Regions from separate parts of the Staphylococcus hyicus genome, predicted to be linked through region 3. Evidence: riboswitches for the same ligand, from Rfam matches in the RefSeq annotation. Region 3 holds a riboswitch; each other region holds the start of a gene.
What was found. A riboswitch is a leader RNA that binds a small molecule or an ion and turns the genes downstream of it on or off. The one in region 3 is predicted to bind S-adenosylmethionine.
Positions count from the first base shown of each region.

Region 1 (6,925 bases), 840 kb from region 3:
TTGCTCAGGGCCCACCAATACTTTTGTGCCACTTTGCGATGCGTAATTCGAAATGGTAATATCGCCTTCATGTCTCGGATTGAAATAAAGAATCGCAGTTGGTACATATTTGAGATTAAGTTTTTGCTGTAAAGTCGTTGCCAATGTTTCGATAGACTGAAGCTGCGATGTGTAATCAATTACAGACAAAGCTTGTTTTTCATCATTTTGATCAAGCACAAGTGTTTGTGGTGATTGTGTATCTAAATTCAACGTTTTAAACACCTGTTCCATCATAGGATTTTCTTTGAATTGACTTTGACTTACACCTTGATATACATGTCCTTTTAATAATTCTGAATCAATAATATATAGACCTGTACGCGTTAGTACAAGATGACTAATGCGTGTTATCTCTTCTAAAGAATTCGTTGGCATGAATATGTTTGCCATAATGTGCATATCTTCAGGACGGATACGTTTTTCTTTTACAAGACGTTCTCTAATTCCTAACAAACGCATATCTGTAATATATTCACTATCATTTTTAGAAAATAATTTTAATGCATCAATTTCACGATTTTTTGATGATACCATTGCATCATATTGTTCTTTATGACGCGTATCTGATTTTTTCTTTTCAATTCGAACTTCTTCTAAAGCTTCTTTATGTTCAGCGTTTAATTTTTCTTCTTTAGATTGATACTGACTCGAATATGTTTCTTTAACTTTTTTCTTACTGCGCAATGCAAATAAAAACATGATAAGAAATAAGAATGCGAGCACACTCGCAACGATTAACCCAATTTGAATGGGATCTAATTGTGACATGGACATTGACCTACCTTTTCCTTCATTTGCTTTATTATAATCATTATATAAAAAAGCGAATAAAATCGCGAATCTTTATTGAGAAAATTTATTTAAGCGTTTCTACCGCTTCCTTTAAAATATCAATTTTGTTTGTCTTTTCCCAAGGGACATCAATATCATTGCGTCCAAAATGACCATAAGCCGCAGTTTGTTTATAAATCGGTCGTTGTAAGTCTAACATTTTAATGATTCCGGCTGGACGCAAATCAAAATTTTGTCTAACAGCTTCTATTAAAATGTTTTCCGACACTTTTCCTGTGCCAAATGTATCAATAGCTATCGATACCGGTTGTGCGACACCGATTGCATAAGCAATTTGTACTTCACATTTATCTGCTAATTCTGCAGCTACAATATTTTTAGCAACATAGCGTGCAGCATATGCAGCCGAACGGTCTACTTTCGTAGGATCTTTACCAGAAAATGCACCGCCACCATGACGCGCATAACCGCCATACGTATCAACAATGATTTTACGACCAGTTAAACCTGCATCACCTTGAGGACCACCGATAACAAAACGTCCAGTTGGGTTAATAAAGAATTTCGTATCTTTATCAATTAAATGATCTTCAACAGTTGGATAAATCACATGTTTTTTTAAATCTTCTTGAATGTCTTCCAATTCAATATCTTCATGATGTTGAGATGAAATGACAATCGTATCGACACGTTTAGGATGATTATTTTCATCATATTCAACCGTAACTTGTACTTTACCATCTGGTCTTAAATAACTTAATGTTCCATCTTTACGAACCGTCGTTAAACGCTTAGATAACTTATGCGATAAATCTATCGGCAACGGCATAAATGTGTCTGTTTCGTTTGTCGCATATCCAAACATTAATCCTTGGTCTCCAGCCCCAATATTTAATACTTCATCTTGATCTTGGTCGCGATATTCTAAAGCACGGTCTACACCTTGTGCGATATCAGGTGATTGTTCATCGATAGCTGTAAGTACAGACATTGTTTTATAGTCATACCCATATTTTGCTCGAGTATATCCGATTTCTTTAACGGTCTCACGAACAACTTTAGGTATGTCTACATAAGTAGAAGTTGTAATCTCTCCAGCAATTAAAGCCATACCAGTCGTAACAGTCGTTTCGCACGCCACACGTGCATTCGGGTCACCTTTCAAAATTTCATCTAAAATTGCATCTGAAATTTGATCGGCAATTTTATCTGGATGTCCTTCAGTAACTGATTCTGAAGTAAATAAGCGTCTATTGTAAGTCATATTAAGCTCCTTTTTATTTTATTACGAAGTTCTCTTTGTAACTGAGCCAATAAAAAAAGCCTTTCATACTCTTAAATAGAGAGAAGGCCTTTAACGTCCATTCGCTCTTATCGTTCAGACTGTATATGTCTGCAAACGGTTTGGCACCTTTCTTCTATAAAAGAAGAGGTTGCTGGGTTTCATTGGGTCCATGTCCCTCCACCACTCAGGATAAGAGAATCCGTTAGTCCTATATTACATAAATTTTTTAACAGTGTCAATTCAGTTTGAGTTTATGTAACACAAATATAAAACCGATACAGCAATCTAATTATTTTACTATTTTTCTCTCCAAATTACCTAATTTCAGTATGGATAATGAAATCATTGTGTTATACTCTTGAATTGTAAAGGCTTACATCGCCGAAATCACTATTGGAGGGATAAACCATGTCGTTTGATACACAAGCAATTGACGCTTTAAAAACCAAGCCTTCATCTCATTTTCAACTTACTACTACTGAACTCTACAACAAAATTTTAAAACGAGACGAAGCTGAACTCACAGAATTTGGGGCCATTAATGCAAAAACGGGCGTATATACAGGACGTTCTCCAAAAGATAAATATATCGTAGACAATCCTCAAGTCAAAGATGATATTGATTGGGGTACGGTTAATCAGCCGATTTCAGAAGAAAAGTTTTTAAACTTGTACTACCAAGTGATTGATTATTTGGACAGTAAAGATGAGATATTTGTTTTCAATGGTTATGCTGGAAGTGATAAAGATTCACAACTTGATTTAACAGTCGTCAATGAGTTTGCGTGGCATAATTTATTTGCTCAAAATTTATTTATTAAGCCAAGCTCTAAAGAAGAAGCTTCAAAAATCAAAGCTGACTTTACAGTTATATCGGCACCAACATTCAAAGCCGACCCAGACAAAGATGGACTACGGTCTGAAACGTTTGTCATTATTTCATTCAAACATAAAACCGTTTTAATCGGGGGCACGGAATATGCGGGTGAAATGAAAAAATCAATTTTCTCTGTGATGAATTACTTATTACCAAAACAAAAAATAATGAGTATGCATTGCTCTGCAAACGTGGGTAATAAAGGTGATGTTGCATTATTCTTTGGATTATCTGGTACTGGAAAAACGACTTTATCAGCAGACCCTAATCGTAAATTAATCGGTGATGATGAACATGGATGGAATGAAAATGGTGTCTTTAATATTGAAGGTGGCTGTTATGCCAAGGCCATTTCATTGTCCGCAGAAAAAGAACCACAAATTTTTAAAGCCATCAGATATGGTACGGTTTTAGAAAATTGCGTCGTGGATTCACAAGGATATGTCGATTTCGACGATAACAAATTCACTGAAAACACGCGTGCTGCTTATCCAATTCACCATATAGATAACATTGTCGTTCCGTCCAAAGCGTCACATCCAAATACAATTATTTTCTTAACAGCAGATGCTTTTGGGGTATTACCTCCTATTTCTAAGTTAACAAAAGATCAAGCAATGTATCATTTCCTAAGCGGTTTTACATCAAAACTTGCGGGTACTGAACGTGGTATTACTGAACCTCAACCCTCTTTTTCAACATGTTTTGGGGCACCATTCTTGCCATTAAGTGCGAAAGTCTATGCTGACCTTCTCGGTAATTTAATTGATAAACACGAAGTTGATGTGTATTTAGTCAATACAGGTTGGACCGGTGGTAAATACGGTGTGGGTAACCGTATTGAACTAAGACATACACGAAAAATGGTCAATGATGCGATTAGTGGAAAATTAAAAAATGTTGAATTTGAAAAGGATCATATTTTCGGTTTAAATATTCCTAAAAAAGTAGAAGATGTGCCGACTACAATTTTACAACCTATTAACGCATGGACAAATAAAGAGGCATATGAAACACAAGCAAAAGATTTAGTGGCACGTTTTAAAGAGAACTTCAAAAAATTTGGTGATGATACGCAACATCTTGAAGAGACAGGCGGCTTCAAAGGATAAGACAAAAGCTGTGACACATGACTGATTTCATGTATCACAGCTTTTACTTTTTTCAATCGTCTTCATCCATCTTTGAATATATGATAATACTTCTTGCATCGCATGTGGCTTCGGGACATGCCCTTCATCCATTTGATAATAAGTATCAAAGGATGCGCCAACGTATTTTAATCGCGCCGTTAAAACATGTGCATGTTGTATACCCACTTGCTTATCTTTATGACCATGAATAATGAGTATAGGCGGCGATTCTTTATGAAGGGTTTTTAACGCATTTCGCGCTTCATATGCAGCTATATTTTGACTCGGGTGTCCAATCATACGTTTTAGCATTCCTCTTAAATCGACACGTTCTTCAAACATCAAACGCAAATCGCTTACCCCACCCCATATAATAAAACTGTGAACGGGGATATGTTGAAAGGTTAATAACCCTTGAATACCACCCCTTGAAAAACCAATAATATGAATGAAGGCTTCTGGGAATTGCGTTTTTAAAATTGATGCTACGATCTCCACGTCATTCAAATCTTTTCCTGCAAACTCATCCCGTCCTTCACTTCCATTATTCCCTCTATAATAAGGCGCAAAAACGAGTGTGTGTGGTTGTATAAATTGAAGTAATCGGGCTAAACGGACGCGTCCCACCTGCCCTTTTCCACCTCTTAAATATATTATGATACGTTGTACAGGTTTGATTGGTGTTAAGCACAATCCTTTAACGTTCAAACCATCCACTTGGTAAGTCAGTTCTTCAACTTTGTGCGTTTGTATTTCAGTTGGCATTAACTTACGTGCTGTAAAACCCAAGCATCATCATCCTTTCCACACATTTTAAAATGGCTGGATCATCCAACAAAAAACTCTTATTTTGTGGAGGAATATTATCAATGGTAGAAAAACAAATCGGTCCCTCTGTCTCTAAATAATCCTGTTTCGATTCGAGTTCACTTACAACACATACAAAAACATCTTTAGTAAAGACCCGCTGTGCGTTTGTAACAGTATATTGCGCAATATAGTACGCCACTTCTAGGTGTCCACCTGTCTCTTCATAGATTTCTCTCGATAATGCTTCTATACTTGTTTCACCTTTTTCACACTTACCACCAGGAAATTCTATCCCCCGTTTACGATGTTTTGTAAATAGTAATTTATTACGATATTGCGTTAACCCTAACACATGATCCCCTGTAGGTTCTTCATTTGGTCCACAATAACGCAATTTTATATGTTGATTTTTCTGGTCAATAAACTCCAATTCCCTTTCCCCTTTACGAACTGTGTTAGAATAGATTAAAAATAATGAGAGGAGGTATTAGTTTGAGACATTTGTTTATTTTGCCTATTCGCTTTTATCAAAAGTTCATATCTCCACTAACACCGCCGTCGTGCAGATTTTATCCTACATGTTCAAACTATACCATAGAAGCCATTCAAGTTCATGGTGCGTTTAGAGGCATATGGCTAGGAATTAAACGTATTTTAAAATGTCATCCTTTGCATAAGGGAGGGTTTGATCCTGTCCCACTAAAAAATGAAAAGAAACATTAATCCGGCATTAACTGTTTTCGGTCAACTTTAGGTGGTGCAAATGTTAACACACCTTGCTGAAGTTGGCCGGACGTTTCACATAAATCGTGCTCAAAATAATACCCATGCGGAGGAATGTCACCTGCAAAATCTCCATATCGACTCAGCCACGCAGTATAATAACGGCTCAGTGCAGTTTCATACATCCCTCCTATAACCACTTTAACCCCTTGGCCTTGTAAACGTTGCATCGCTAATAATGTACGATCAATCCCACCTAGACGAAATGGTTTGAGAACTACAACTGAAATTGGGTAGGATTCAATTAACTGTAAAATACGTTCTAAAGATATAGCAGATTCATCGATTGCAACAGGCGGCACCCTCATATCTTCATGTAAACGCGTCAATTGTTCAAAAGGTTCTTCAATATATGCAATCTCTTCTTTCCATAACGCTTTTAATGTAGCGTCATCTCCTTTATTTAATGTCCGGTTGGCATCTAAACTAATTGGTACATCTGGATATATCGTACGTATCATATGGACTTGGTTTAATATATTTTGGGACCACTTTAATTTAAGTCGTGCAATATGATTCAAATTTAATACCCTTTGATTAAAGTCTCCATTTATCGTTTGAACCGGTTCCACCTTAAAAGTAGGCAAATCATGAAACATCGGATACAGAGCCATCATTAATGTTGCTCGTGCTGCAGGTACATGATTAAGACTTTCTAATCGTTCAATACAATCTTCAAAATGCGAAAATGACTCATTTTTAACTTTTATAAACCATTGCATTATGTCATTCTTAACAGTATCAATGGTTTCTTCATAATACCAGTCGGTTTCAAAAACATTCGCTTCGCCAAACCATTCTTTACCGTTTTCATCTATAAGGCCAACAATAAGTGTAGAGCGATAGGTCATTGCAACTTTCGGCGTAACAATCGGTTGTTTAAATTTGGGGTTAAAACTATAAAATTGGATGTCGACAATCTTCATTTTTCTACCTCTACCAAATGTTGACGTTGTAATTTTCCAGTACTTGTATAAGGCAATGCACTTACAATATAAATTCTTTTAGGATGTTTGTATTTTGCGAGGTGCACATTTAAATAATGATTTAATTCAGAAAGAATCGCTTCCCCAGTTTCACTCACAATATATAATACTGGTACTTCCCCCCAAATTTCATCTGTAGCACCAACACACATAGCATCTGAAACACCTGACAATGATTTCGCTTTAGATTCTATTTCAAAAGGATAAATATTTTCTC
Region 1 is NZ_CP008747.1:1,153,376-1,160,300, reverse strand. It holds gene SHYC_RS05530 (NERD domain-containing protein) at 1-810, opposite strand, end outside; gene metK (methionine adenosyltransferase) at 899-2,098, opposite strand; SAM riboswitch class I at 2,203-2,315, opposite strand; gene pckA (phosphoenolpyruvate carboxykinase (ATP)) at 2,528-4,108, shown strand; gene SHYC_RS05515 (alpha/beta hydrolase family protein) at 4,136-4,918, opposite strand; gene ytkD (RNA deprotection pyrophosphohydrolase) at 4,899-5,369, opposite strand; gene yidD (membrane protein insertion efficiency factor YidD) at 5,414-5,662, shown strand; gene menC (o-succinylbenzoate synthase) at 5,659-6,648, opposite strand; gene menE (o-succinylbenzoate--CoA ligase) at 6,645-6,925, opposite strand, start outside.
Region 1: another riboswitch for S-adenosylmethionine. It lies ahead of metK (methionine adenosyltransferase); the one in region 3 lies ahead of SHYC_RS01285 (O-acetylhomoserine aminocarboxypropyltransferase/cysteine synthase family protein).

Region 2 (6,925 bases), 470 kb from region 3:
GTATCCATTCACGTTGCAAGAGAACATGGCGCAAGTGATGTTGTCTATATCGGCTCATCTTTCCACAATAATCCATTATTACAAAAAGTCGTTACAGATTACACAATTCTTCGTGGTTTCACACCTCATTATTTAAATAACGGTGCGTTCTCAGGCGCTCTTGGCGCATTATATTTATAATTTTAGTTTTATATTTGTCCAACAGAAAATCACGTCACGTTAAAAGCCTTTAACGTTCATTTAAAGATGAATGTTAAAGGCTTTTCTACTTTATGGACCTGTATATTCCAATACGTTTGCCATATTAAAATGTTAATTCATTTGCTAATTTTTGAGCACTTACAATAGTGCCGACCACACCAGGTTTTAAATCAATTGCGACATATCGGTTGTCATCTCGCAATTCATCCAACCATTCAGAAAACACTTCACCTTCAACGTCGATAAGTTCTAACGTTTCAAAGTCTTCTTCGGCTACACGCTTCGCACGCTGACTTAAACTCCATACTGGCATAAAATGCGATTGCTCAAAATTATCATTTTCATCACTTACGACCATGAATTGTTTGGTACCTTGACGCGTCAAGCCATATACCGTGTCGGTTTTAGATACGTCTTCTACAAATTCACGAATGCGCAAACGATCCATGTCCGTCATAATATCATTAAATGCTGATAAAATTTTAATTTCATGCCCTTCTGCATCAATCGTCACGTTAACTACCGCTTCGTCTTCATCATCAAACATATCGTCCAATTCATACGTCGTAAAACGGTCGATATCCATAGCTTTAATTTTATCAAATTCCACATTTAGATTTTCAAGATAAGCTTTCGCAAAACTCTCTCTCGTCCAAAAACAAAATAATTGTTTACCATTATGCAAATGCTTCACAATTTTTTTATCTTTAACAGCGATAAAAAATTGCTCATTTGTCAGAATATCTTTGTAAAAACGTTCATTTTTATACGACATCTTTTTCTCCCTCTCTAAATGAGCTCTTTACGTTGAATATAAACTACTGTCTACATTTCGTCAATGCGACAAAGGCACAAAATAATAGAAGAAGCCCCCTTCATTATTGGTGAATAAAACTAAAATATATGCTTTTATGCGCATATCATAATAAATATGAAACCTTTTACTTTAAACCAGCCTCTTTAAGAAATGCTTGTTCAAGTGTATCTATTTGTTCAAGACAATCTGCATGCCAAATCCCAGCAAAACGTGAACTTACGTCGTGTTCTTTATAATAATCACCGTCATAATATGCTAACGGATAAAGAACACCTTGTTGAACATACTTTTCAATGGCTTTAAAAAATTGTTGTCTCTCCCCTTTAGAAACATAACTATAAAATTTATGATGTTTTCCAGATAAAACATCATCGAGCAATAGCATACTTGTCGAGCCGTTTTGTCTAAAATTCAAATCAATGGCATAAATGTGTTCATCGTTATCTACAAGTAAATCAAATCCCGCAATACCGACAAATCCTTTATCCACACCCATTTTCATGATGTGATATCCAGCATCAATTACAGATTGTGGTACTTGTATAGCATTAATATTGCCATTATAAAACCCATATTTATTTGTAAGTTGTTTCGCAGACCCTAAATAGATGATGCCATTTTCAGGGTGTATTGCATATTGGACACAATAATTATCTGTCGCTTCAACACATTGTTCAATAATGATGGATTGAGTTTCATCTTGAGCGTTCTCAATTCTTTTAACAGCTTGGTCTAAATCATGTTGCGTATAACAAATCATAACCCCATATCCACCTGCAGTTGGTAAATCATCCCCTGGTTTTAATACAAGCGGCAATGACCAATGTTTTAACGCATCATGCAGTGTATGGATCTCAACGACCTCTCTTTTTGGTAGATATTTGCCTCCAGTCCATTCTGGAATTTTTGATTTCGTATTTAAATCAATAAACATTTGTTTGTCCATCGCATACCGTGAATTGTCAATGAGGTTTTCACCATGAACGTATTGTGTGTATATGCGATGATGATTCTCTACCGTTAAATGGTGTAACAAGTGCTCATAACTTTCTTTATCTTTAAATGTATATATATTTGTAGGTATTGTTTGATTCACATATTCAAATAGTCTTTGTAATTTATCTGTTACACTTGCTTCATGCACGATTACTGGCATATCAGCAATTAATAATTCTCTTCCCGTTAAAAAATTTGACTGGTGTTCGTCTGGTTCTAACCAAGGATTTGAAATATATGAAGGGCGTGCTGTGTAAACAATATCATCATCGTATAAGTCTCCCAATTTTAAACGTGGATGGTCAGTCATTTATAATTTCTCCCTTAATAATTGATGTTCCTTTTGAATTGTCGATAATAATTCATCATCTTGTAATAAATTGGCACCCATCAATGCAATAATTTTCGCCCCTTTTATCAATGCTTTATCACCCATAGGACTCGCTGCTGCTTCTCTAAATCGATGCGTGTGACCGACTAAACTACGCGGGCCAATTTTAATATGTGGATGAATTGTCGGAATCACATGACTCACATTTCCCGTATCCGTCGAACCATATCCAAAGTCGTCATGACTGACTTCTTCTCCTAATTCAATAGCATAACGTTCAAATAGTGCATCAAGTTCGGGTGATTTGATAAATTCGTTTACCCCATTTTGTATTGGTCCAAACTCATAATCACACCCAGTTTGAATCGCTGCCCCTTTGGCAATACGATGCACACGCTCCGTTAATATATCAAGTGATTTTCTTGTTGTCGCCCTTGTGTAAAATCGTGCATGGGTATAGTCAGGTATAATATTTGCGGCTTTACCGCCATCTAAAATAACACCATGGACACGTTCTGATTTTCGAATATGTTGTCTTAACTGTGCAATACCATTGAAAAAACTTAACATCGCATCTAAAGCATTCTTGGCATCATGTGCATTTTCTGATGCATGTGCACTTTTACCGTAAAATTGAATATCTAATACGTCTACAGCAAGCGTATGAATCGTAGGATACGTTTCATTCCCCGGATGAATCATTAGCGCCACATCGATGTCATCAAAAAGTCCCTCTTTGACATAAGACGCCTTGGCACTACCATTTTCGCCCCCTTCTTCAGCAGGACAACCAAAAATTACGACGCTCCCCCCGAGTTCGTCAACCACTTGTTTAAGCGCTATCCCTGCAAGGACACTTGCGGTTCCAATAATGTTATGACCACATGCATGACCTAAACCTGGTAGTGCATCATACTCTGCTAAAAATCCAATTGCTGGTCCTGGTGCATCAGCATCATATGAGGCAATAAAGCCCGTCGAATGTCCCGCAATATCTTTTTGAATATTAAAACCATGTTCAGATAAATGATCTATGAGTAATCGTGAGGCAAATAATTCCTCATTCCCCAATTCTGGTCGATCATGTATTTGATGACTCATGTCTAAATAATGTAATCGATGATTATCAATATAATCTAATATGCGTTGTCTCACTGAAACCAAAGTAAAATCTCCCTTCAAAAAACAAAAAGTTATCATACGTGATGTACAATGTTCTCCTATTAATAGTCGTACATCAAACGTTGATAACCATTTGTATGTCATTTATCTATCAATAGTCTTCCACTATTGTTGGATTTCGCACCTTTATCGATTATCGATGAGGTTGCAGGGCTTCGTAGGGCCAATTCCCTCCACCACTCTTGATAAATTTTGATTTAATTATTACTCATTTTATCGGAAATCCGCTCATTTGTCATGCTATTTTCATTATTTTCACAATTTTTCGGGATTTAGCTGAAGTAGCGCCATAGCACTGCTTTATATAAAAATAAGATTAACCCTGATGATATAAAGTTGCCCTTTAAAGCGAGCCTTTAATTTTGACTTCTATGGTATAAAGCTTAACTAAAATGTATATAGCGCACATTGAAATCTGTATTGACGATGTGCTTTTAAACGTTATACACGTTTTAAATCATGCCCTTCATGAAAGTTATAGGTTTTTGAAGCGTTAACGCCTGATATTCCTAACGTCTGTATGTATGGTGCAATGAAGGCATAGAGATATGGGTCATGTGCTCGTGTTAAGGGAGTACCCTTAAAAATCGAGGTTGAAACAGTCACCCATATTAATATTATGGCTATCTACATATCTAAAACAACACAACAATTTACATATAAAATTGTCCATACAATACTTATTTTTAACCTGACAAATTTAGTAAGCGTCCGACTTTAATACGTTGAAAGATATGTTAAAATGAAATCAATAAAGGAGGATGACAATATGCCGAAAATGAACGTAGAAAGTTTTAATTTAGATCACACTAAAGTCGTTGCACCATATGTGCGACTAGCTGGTAAAATGCAAGGTGATAACGGAGATGACATATACAAATATGATATTCGATTCAAACAACCGAATAAAGAACATATGGATATGCCAGGGTTACACAGTTTAGAACATTTAATGGCAGAAAATATCCGAAATCATTCTGATAAAGTTGTAGATTTAAGTCCAATGGGATGTCAAACAGGTTTTTATGTTTCTTTTATCAATCATAAAGATTATGGTGACGTATTAAACATCATTGAAAATACAATTCAAGATGTGTTAAATGCCACGGAAGTGCCAGCTTGTAACGAAGTCCAATGTGGTTGGGCAGCAAGCCATTCATTAGAAGATGCTAAAGTCATCGCTCAAGCATTTTTGGATAAGCGCGATCAATGGCATGATGTGTATGGGGACGGTAATTAATATAACGTTGGTTAAGCTTGTTACACCATTAAAGCAGGCTTAAGAGCTAAACTTGCTTTTCATTTTATAATGCGGTCCTATCCGAAAATCAAACCCGTTCCAATGTGAAGAAGCTTGATTTCGTAATTTGAGGAAGTTTTAAAACAATCTAAAGGATTTAGGATATCAGTCAAAATGATATTTTAAATCCAGCATAAAGACTAAATGTACTAATAAACATAAATAACATCCAACAACGGTCATGTACTCATGAATGTTGTTGGATGTTTTTGCTTCATACTGTGTCCGAGGCCTATTTCTTATATTTATAAGTCACGAATCAATTTCATTAAGTGAAACTGTAAGGGTATTCGTAAATACAATAATGGTTTAGGTAATTGCATGCCTTCTATCTCATCGATGCGTCGCGCCATATAAATATTCGCCGGTAAAACTGCCCATAAAAATGCAATGATGATATGTTTAAATATATAACCAGGGCGCCGTAGTAATAAGGTAACACCGAAAATGATTTCAAACACGCCTGTCACGAACACTGCTAATTTACGAAACGGTAAATAGTAAGGCACAATTTTCCGAAATGTTGTTTCATGCGTAAAGTGTAATATGCCAATAGTCACGAATAAAATACCAAATATCACGCGTTGAAATTGTTTCATGATGAATCACTACTCTGTAATGATTTTATAAATAAGCTTTGGTGTTTCAGCAGAATCAGAAATCGTAATATTGTCATATAATTTCTGTTTAACCGCTTCAACATCCTCTTGGTTCGCGTGAATTGTTAATAAAGATTCCCCTTCTTCAACCTTGTCCCCTATTTTTTTATGAAGCACAAGGCCTACAGCTAAATCAATATCGTCTTCTTTCGTTTGACGACCTGCACCTAACATCATTGAAGCAATACCGATTTCATTTGCCACCATTTCAGATACGACACCTGACGTTTTTGCCGGTAAATCAAATGTATATTTTGCTGTCGGAAGTTTTGATGGATCATCTACAACAGAAGCATCCCCACCCTGATTACTTAAGAAAGTTTTGAACTTTTCAATGGCAGCACCGTTATCAATCACTGCTTGTAATTTTTCGCGTGCTTCTTCTAATGTTTCTGCTTTTTTAGCTAACACTACCATTTGTGCACCCAGTGTTAATACGAGTTCTGTTAAATCTTCAGGTCCATTCCCTTTCAACGTATCAATAGCTTCTTTTAGCTCTAGTGCATTCCCAATACCTAGACCTAAAGGTTGGTTCATATCTGAAATAATCGCCATCGTTTGACGACCGACTTGGTTACCAATTTTAACCATCGCATGCGCTAAAGCCTCTGCATCTTCAACTGTCTGCATAAATGCACCTTTACCCGTTTTAACGTCAAGTACAATGGCGTCAGCACCAGCAGCAATTTTTTTACTCATAATGGATGACGCAATCAATGGAATGGAGTTTACTGTACCAGTGACATCTCGCAATGCATAAATCTTTTTGTCAGCTGGCGTGAGATTACCAGTTTGACCTATTACAGCAATTTTAGCTTCATTAACGAGTTTAATAAATTCTTCTTCAGAAATTTCAACGTGAAAACCTTCAACTGCTTCTAATTTATCAATTGTACCGCCCGTATGACCTAAGCCACGACCGCTCATTTTCGCGACAGGTATATCTAAAGCAGCAACTAGTGGTGCTAATACTAAAGTAGTTGTATCACCTACGCCACCCGTAGAATGCTTATCAACTTTTACACCTTCAATGTCAGATAAATCAATTTGATCTCCTGATTCTACCATAGCCATTGTTAAAGCCGCGCGCTCTTCGTCAGTCATATCTTGGAAATAGATTGCCATGGCTAGACTCGACATTTGATAGTCAGGAATCTCCCCTTTAGTATAACCGTCAATAATAAACTTAATTTCATCAGACGTTAATGCATGTCCATCACGTTTTTTTGAAATCATATCCACCATTCTCATGGCCAATCCCTCTTCTCTTTTTTATAATATATTCCATACTTATTATACACGATATATTCCATTCTATAAATTAAAGACATGTCATTTATACTGAAAAAACAGAGACTGTCACGGGTCTGACAAACATGGCAATCATCGACATTTAAGCTACAATCTGTTATGTTTAAAAGGATACTATTAATAAAAAT
Region 2 is NZ_CP008747.1:779,519-786,443, reverse strand. It holds gene coaW (type II pantothenate kinase) at 1-180, shown strand, start outside; gene SHYC_RS03530 (DUF2750 domain-containing protein) at 305-976, opposite strand; gene ldmS (L-aspartate--L-methionine ligase LdmS) at 1,143-2,324, opposite strand; gene SHYC_RS03520 (M20 family metallopeptidase) at 2,325-3,545, opposite strand; SAM riboswitch class I at 3,609-3,719, opposite strand; gene SHYC_RS03515 (S-ribosylhomocysteine lyase) at 4,297-4,767, shown strand; gene SHYC_RS03510 (DoxX family protein) at 5,073-5,426, opposite strand; gene SHYC_RS03505 (pyrimidine-nucleoside phosphorylase) at 5,436-6,737, opposite strand.
Region 2: another riboswitch for S-adenosylmethionine. It lies ahead of SHYC_RS03520 (M20 family metallopeptidase); the one in region 3 lies ahead of SHYC_RS01285 (O-acetylhomoserine aminocarboxypropyltransferase/cysteine synthase family protein).

Region 3 (6,925 bases):
CGATCACCATGCCACCTTCAAGTTGGAGGTCATGTTTCACTTTACAAATCGAAGCGATGTCATCGACATGATTTGCTGTTGAATTTAATTTGACGCCGCTTTTACGTGTGAAAAAGGCTGGAAGTTCTTCGGTTTGATAACCAATCACAGGAACACCTTTTGTTTCAAGATACTCCATCGTTTTTGGTAAATCTAAAATCGATTTGGCTCCAGCACAAATAACAGTGACATCTGTTTTTGAAAGTTCATCCAAATCCGCAGAAATATCCATCGTTTCTTCAGAACCACGGTGTACGCCTCCAATGCCACCTGTCACAAAGAACTTTATATCTGCAAGTGCTGCACATATCATTGTAGAAGCCACTGTTGTCGCACCGATTCTTTTTTGCGCGATAACTTCTGCTAAATCACGACGTGACACTTTTGCGACATTGTCACTTTTCGCGAGTAATTCTAACTCATTATCTTCTAAACCGATTTTGACCTTGCCATCTATTAATGCGATTGTTGCAGGTACTGCGCCTTGATTACGTATGATTTGTTCCACAGTTTTTGCCATCTGTACATTTTGTGGATAAGGCATCCCGTGAGAAATGATAGTAGACTCTAAGGCAACAATTGGTCGGTGGTTTGATTTTGCATCTTGGACTTCTTGAGACAACTCAATGTATTGTTTCATTTTGATATTCCTCCATATCTCGTAATAATTGTTTTTTATCTAAGTTTTGTCGAACCGTGTATTGCGTTTCTATTGTTTTACGCGCATTGACTAAACCGGCTTTTAAAGTATCTTCAATATCGAATCCTTTTAGCCAGCTGTAAATCACCGCACTTGAGAAAGCGTCGCCAGCACCTGTGACGTCTTCAACGTGTGAGGATGGAATGACTTGTTTCATAAATGTTTGCGTTGAACTACTATATATCAGTTCTTTCGTGCCATTCGTAATAATCACGTGACTAATGCCGAGATCATTTAATTGTTTGGCAGCGCGTTTTAAATCTTCAGTATCATTAATTGTCATCTTCAAAAAAGTTTCCGTTTCATCGCGGTTAATAATGAGCCAGTCAATCGCATGTAAGGAATCAGGCATATGTTTCATTTTTGGTGACGATACAGGAATGACGACGAGTTTAATGTTGTGTTTTTCACTATAGGCACATAAGAAATCAAGTGAATCTTTTGGTAAATTGAGATCGACAACGATACATTTAGCTTTCCGAAGTAAGTGAGTACGCTTGATTAAGAATTCTGGTGTCATTTCGTTATACACTTCCATGTCGGCAAGACCGTATTCCATATTGCCATCTTTGTCGATTAAAGCCGTATACGATCCTGTATTGGCGTTCTCAACTTGTTGGACGTGATCAAGACTCATAAAAGGACTGGACAAATGCTTAATCATGTCCCATTCACTATCATTTCCACTCGCAGAAAGCATAGCAATATTTTCACCTAAACGACCAAGGTTCTCAGCAATGTTGCGTGCGACACCTCCAACTGAGCGCGTTGATGTGACTGGGTTCGATGTTCCTTGTTGCAATGTTTGATTGACGTAAAATTTACGGTCAAGATTTGTAGCACCAATGCATACGATTGGAAAGTCATCATTGAGAACGTAGGCTTTACCGAGCACGTATTCTTTTCGAATGAGACCGGAAATAATATTTGCGACAGCAGGTCGAGAAAGTCCAACAGCTTTCGCTAATTCTTGTTGAGAGATGAATGGATTGTCTTGAATGCGTTCAAGGATTAATTTTTCATTTTTATTCACTATGGCACCTCCTAGTAAACAAAAGTTTGATTATTAAACTTTTGTTTAGGTTAGCAAATCAGCAACGTAATGTAAACGCTTTCAAAAGAACGTTCAAAAAGTTTACAAATTTCATTATATGTGCGATGTGCTTTTAAAAGTATTTTTCTGTAAGTTTTGTGTAGGCGACCCCAAATTATAAAAGTTGTCAGAATTTTGTGTTGACTTCAATACGTGAGTATAATAAACTAGTTTTAATTTCATATTACTTATCCAGAATGGTGGAGGGACAGGCCCTTTGAAGCCAGGCAACCTTTTAAGTTAGGTGCTAATTCCTGCAGGTGACATGCCTGAGAGATGAGTCTGATTACGTCACGTCTATCTTTCGAGGTAGGCGTTTTTTAATTTTAAGGGGGAATCAACATGACACAAGATTATCGATTTGAGACGCGACAATTGCACGCCGGACAAGAAGTGGATGCAGCTACGAATGCACGCGCACTTCCGATATATCAAACGACGTCGTTTAATTTTAACGATACGGATCATGCAGCCAATTTATTTGGTTTAGAAGAATTGGGGAATATTTATACGCGCCTGATGAACCCGACAACGGCAGTACTTGAAACCCGAGTAGCAGAACTTGAAGGCGGGATTGCGGGAGTGGCTGTTGCTTCAGGCATGGCGGCTATCACGTATGCGATTCAAGCTGTCGCACATGCAGGTGACCATATTATCGCATGTGAAACGTTATATGGTGGGACGCATACATTATTCACACATACGCTGTCTAAATTTGGAATAGAAGTGACACTCGTTGATACGAAAGACCCACAAAATGTAACTGCGGCCATTAAAGCGAATACAAAAGCACTATTTGTTGAAACCATTGGTAACCCTGAAGGCAACATCGAAGACTTTGAAAAAATAAGCGCAATCACAAAATCTTATGGCATTCCACTCATTGTAGATAATACGTTTGCATCACCGTATCTCTTTAGACCGATTGAATACGGCGCAAATATCGTTGTCCATTCCGCGACCAAATTTATCGGAGGCCATGGGACATCAATGGGTGGTGTCATTGTAGATGGTGGGAACTTCGATTGGAATAATGGTAAGTTTCCTGGATTAAGTGAACCTGATCCATCGTATCATGGCATCATCTTTAGCGAAAAGTTTGGTGACGCTGCACTGGCCTTTAAAATTCGCACGACATTATTACGTGATACAGGTGCCGCATTGTCACCATTTAACGCATTTCAATTAACACAAGGGTTAGAAACATTGTCATTGCGTATGGAACGTCATGTTGAAAACGCGGAAAAAGTAGCGCATTATTTATCGAACCATGCTAAAGTTGCGTGGGTGAAATATGCGGGACTTGAAACGAGTCCATATTACGACCTTAAAACAAAGTATTTGCCTCAAGGTGCTGGAGCTGTATTTACATTCGGTGTCAAAGGCGGTTATGAGGCAGGGAAGCAATTTATTGAAGCATTAGAATTATTTTCATTACTCGCAAATGTAGGAGATGCGAAATCGTTAGTGATTCATCCTGCTTCGACGACGCATCAACAATTAACGGTTGAAGAACAAGCGGCAGCAGGTATAGCACCGGAAACCATTCGACTCTCTATTGGACTCGAACATATTGATGATATTTTAAACGATTTGGCAAAAGGTTTTGCTGCGATTAAATAAATGGGGGATCTGTGTGACATCGATACAAAAACAAACATTAGAAACGTTGAAAGCCAAAAAAGAGGAATGGCAAGTATATGTGCCAATCAATAAAGCTGCGCATATGATGAAAGAATCTAAAATAAAAGAATATGAAGAGGCGATTCAATTAAAAATGAAAACAGAGGAATCCTATTAAAAGTGGGGAGTGCACCCAATTTAAAAAAGGGTACAGACAAAGTATAAACAAATCATTCGTCATCAACCCAAAACTTCATTATAATGAACACAAATCTTTGAAAAAGTGGTGAATGCGACATGAAAAAAATTATGATTGTCAATACAAGCCATACACAATTTGACGGCACAGATAAACCCACTGGCTTATGGTTAAGTGAATTAGTCCATTTCTATGATGTCTTTCATGGTAATGAAGATTACCAAATCGATTTATACAACATTAAAGGTGGCGAAACACCTTTAGATCCTGTCAGTTTAACACCAGGTATATTAGACAAGCTGACAAAAAGTTATTATGAAAATGAATTGTTTATGGATCAATTAAAGTTAACGCCAAGTATTGACACAGCAGATCCGTCCGCTTACGACGTGATTTATTTTACAGGAGGCCATGGTGTGATGTATGATTTCCCAGGAAATACGCATGTACAACAAGCGATTAACACGATTTATGATAAGGGGGGCATCGTGGCATCTGTATGTCACGGGGCAGCGGCCTTACTCGAAGCGAAGAGACCGAATCATTATTTCCTTATCGACGGGAAAAAATTAACAGGATTTTCAAACGCTGAAGAAGTATTAGCGAATCGCAAAAAAATAGTACCTTTTGAACTCGAATCAGAATTGAAACTTAAAGGTGCGCAATATACGAAATCAAAAGTACCTATGAAAGGGTTTATCCAAGTGGATGGTAATCTGATTACAGGTCAAAATCCAGCATCGGCGAAGAAAGTAGCTGAAGCGGTTAAAGATGCATTAGCGTCGAAATAATGGTGTGCCTCCTTGTATGAATTAAGGGATTTGAAAGCAACGTCATGGTTTATTTATGATGTTGCTTTTTATATTGCGGTAAATCAAAAAAGGGTTTCGAATGGCATTCGACTGAGGTAATATGGGAAAATAAAGTATCTAATTCCATAATATTTTTTAATCTTAACGCTATATTTTTGAGGGGTGACATTTATGGAGCGGGTCCATTATCATGGGATAACCTTTGTGTTATTTATTACGGGGCTCTTAGTCATGTTTAGTTTATACAGCACGATAACGATAGGTGCATCAATTGCGCAAGACTTTTCCGTACCCGTCACAAATACACCATTGGCCAGCATGGCATTTTCGTTCACATTTGCGCTAGGATGTTTAATATATGGGATACTTTCGGATAAATTTGGGCGCAAACAAATCATGTTATATGGTTTAATTGCACATACTATTTTTACGTTGCTGTCCGTTTTTTCTACGTCCTTTATGATGCTTGTGGTATTCAGAGGCGCTCAAGGTTTAGCCGCTGCCGCCTATGCGCCGATCATCATTGCTTACATTTCAGACTTATTTCCTGAAAACAAACGTGTGACAGCGACAAGTTTTATGACAATGGGCTTTTTGTTTGCGGGCATTTTCGGACAAGTGATTAGTGAAATGATTGCGAACGCATATGATTGGCGTATGGTCTTCCTTATATTAGGGAATTGCTATGCTGTACTAGCTGTTGTAAATCTTTGGTTATTACCTCAAGCCCCATTACAGGAAACAGCAGTGCATTTCAAAGATTTTGGACGAGATATTGCATCCATATTTCAAAACCCAATATTGATGCTTTGCTATTTAATTGGCTTTGTGTTGTTAATGACCTTTATTAACGTATATGTTGTTTTAGGAGAGAGTGTCCTCGTCCAACATGGCCAACATATTCAAACCGTTGCAGCGGTGAGTAAGTTTTTTGGTGTTGGTGGGATTATCATTTCCTTGATGGCAGGCCGTTTATCCAATCACTATTCGGTTACAAAAGTACTTGTTGGGGCATTAACGGTCACTGTACTTTCAATCATACTTATGGCACTGAATACAAGTATTATAGGTTATATTATATTAAGTGTGATTTTTGGCGGAGGCATTGGCTTTGCGTTACCGACACTTATTTCTAAAGTCGTGTTATCTGTGGATAATCATAAAGGTTTTTATATCACACTGAATACATTTGTTATATTCTTCGGCACGGCTGTTGCACCTTTAATATTAGGCTTTACCCAGCGCACACCCGCATGGTCAATGCAATTTTTATATTTAGCTGCAATTATGGCTATTGGATTAATGGCTGCTGTGATGATTTTAATACGAGAACGCCAAAAGGATTCGCATGCGTCTTGACGCGATGCGAATCCTTCTTTTACTTGGCCAAATGCTGTTTGAGAAAATCAATTAACCGGTCATAATTGACTTTTGATTCATATAGCGACATATCAAATTGATACTCATGATAAAGTGGACTATCATGAAATGTGCCTTTTACTGGAATACCGTAGTGTGTCAACGTCGCGACAAATTGACGCGCTTGATCCTCAAAAGAGCGATGTTTCGCATCTGTAATATAGCTCGGTGGAAAATGATGATCCATGTTAAGCGTTACACTTGCCTCCATCGTTTTAGGACTTACGCGCCAATGTTTATCATCAAAATATGCCCATGCCAATCGACTGAAAAGTTTGTTTGCCATCATGTCATCAGTTTTATCCATGCGTTGTGTATTTAAAAGTGAGGAATAAAAGATGGCGGTTTTGATCGTTTCAGGTGATACCGTTTGTTTGAACGCCGTCGTGTCACGATACGACTTATTCACTTGAATATTGATAAACTGACCAATAATTTGACCGCCAGCAGAGTCACCGCCAAAAGCAACTCGTGACAAATCCGCCTTATACATATGTGCATTTTTCTGAACAGTTTTATACGCTTTTTCCAAACTATAAATTGGTTCTGGATAGTGACCATCGGGGAACAAAGCATAGTTAATATTAATTACGGTATAGCCTTCACTAGCAAGAAGTTGTAAGTACGGTGTGACATCTGATTTATCGCCACTCATATAGCCACCGCCATGGACCCAAAATAATGTCGGATACGTTACTTGATTTCCACTCGGCATATAAACATCCATCAACCCTGTTTTTTCAGTAGGGTCATAAACCACGTCGAAAAGAGAAGTTACACGAGATGGAACCTGTTTAAAACGTGCATCTTGGCGCACAGTGTCTTTAATATATGCCATTTTAGAAGGTTGATTAAATAAAACTTTAGATAATAATACACCTGGCATGGGTGTAAGTTGATTTAACGTGTAAAGCGATGCAGTTAATGCTGTCGTCGTGCCTAAAGCGATTTTACCCAAAGATTGAAGATGTTTCATCATGGTGCCTCCTTGTTTGAAAATTAAACTTATTATTATCTTATAATAATGTGAACGTACATAA
Region 3 is NZ_CP008747.1:313,655-320,579, forward strand. It holds gene SHYC_RS01275 (pseudouridine-5'-phosphate glycosidase) at 1-679, opposite strand, end outside; gene SHYC_RS01280 (carbohydrate kinase) at 663-1,772, opposite strand; SAM riboswitch class I at 2,018-2,115, shown strand; gene SHYC_RS01285 (O-acetylhomoserine aminocarboxypropyltransferase/cysteine synthase family protein) at 2,175-3,455, shown strand; gene SHYC_RS12220 (hypothetical protein) at 3,469-3,633, shown strand; gene SHYC_RS01290 (type 1 glutamine amidotransferase domain-containing protein) at 3,753-4,445, shown strand; gene SHYC_RS01295 (MFS transporter) at 4,671-5,825, shown strand; gene SHYC_RS01300 (alpha/beta hydrolase) at 5,845-6,861, opposite strand.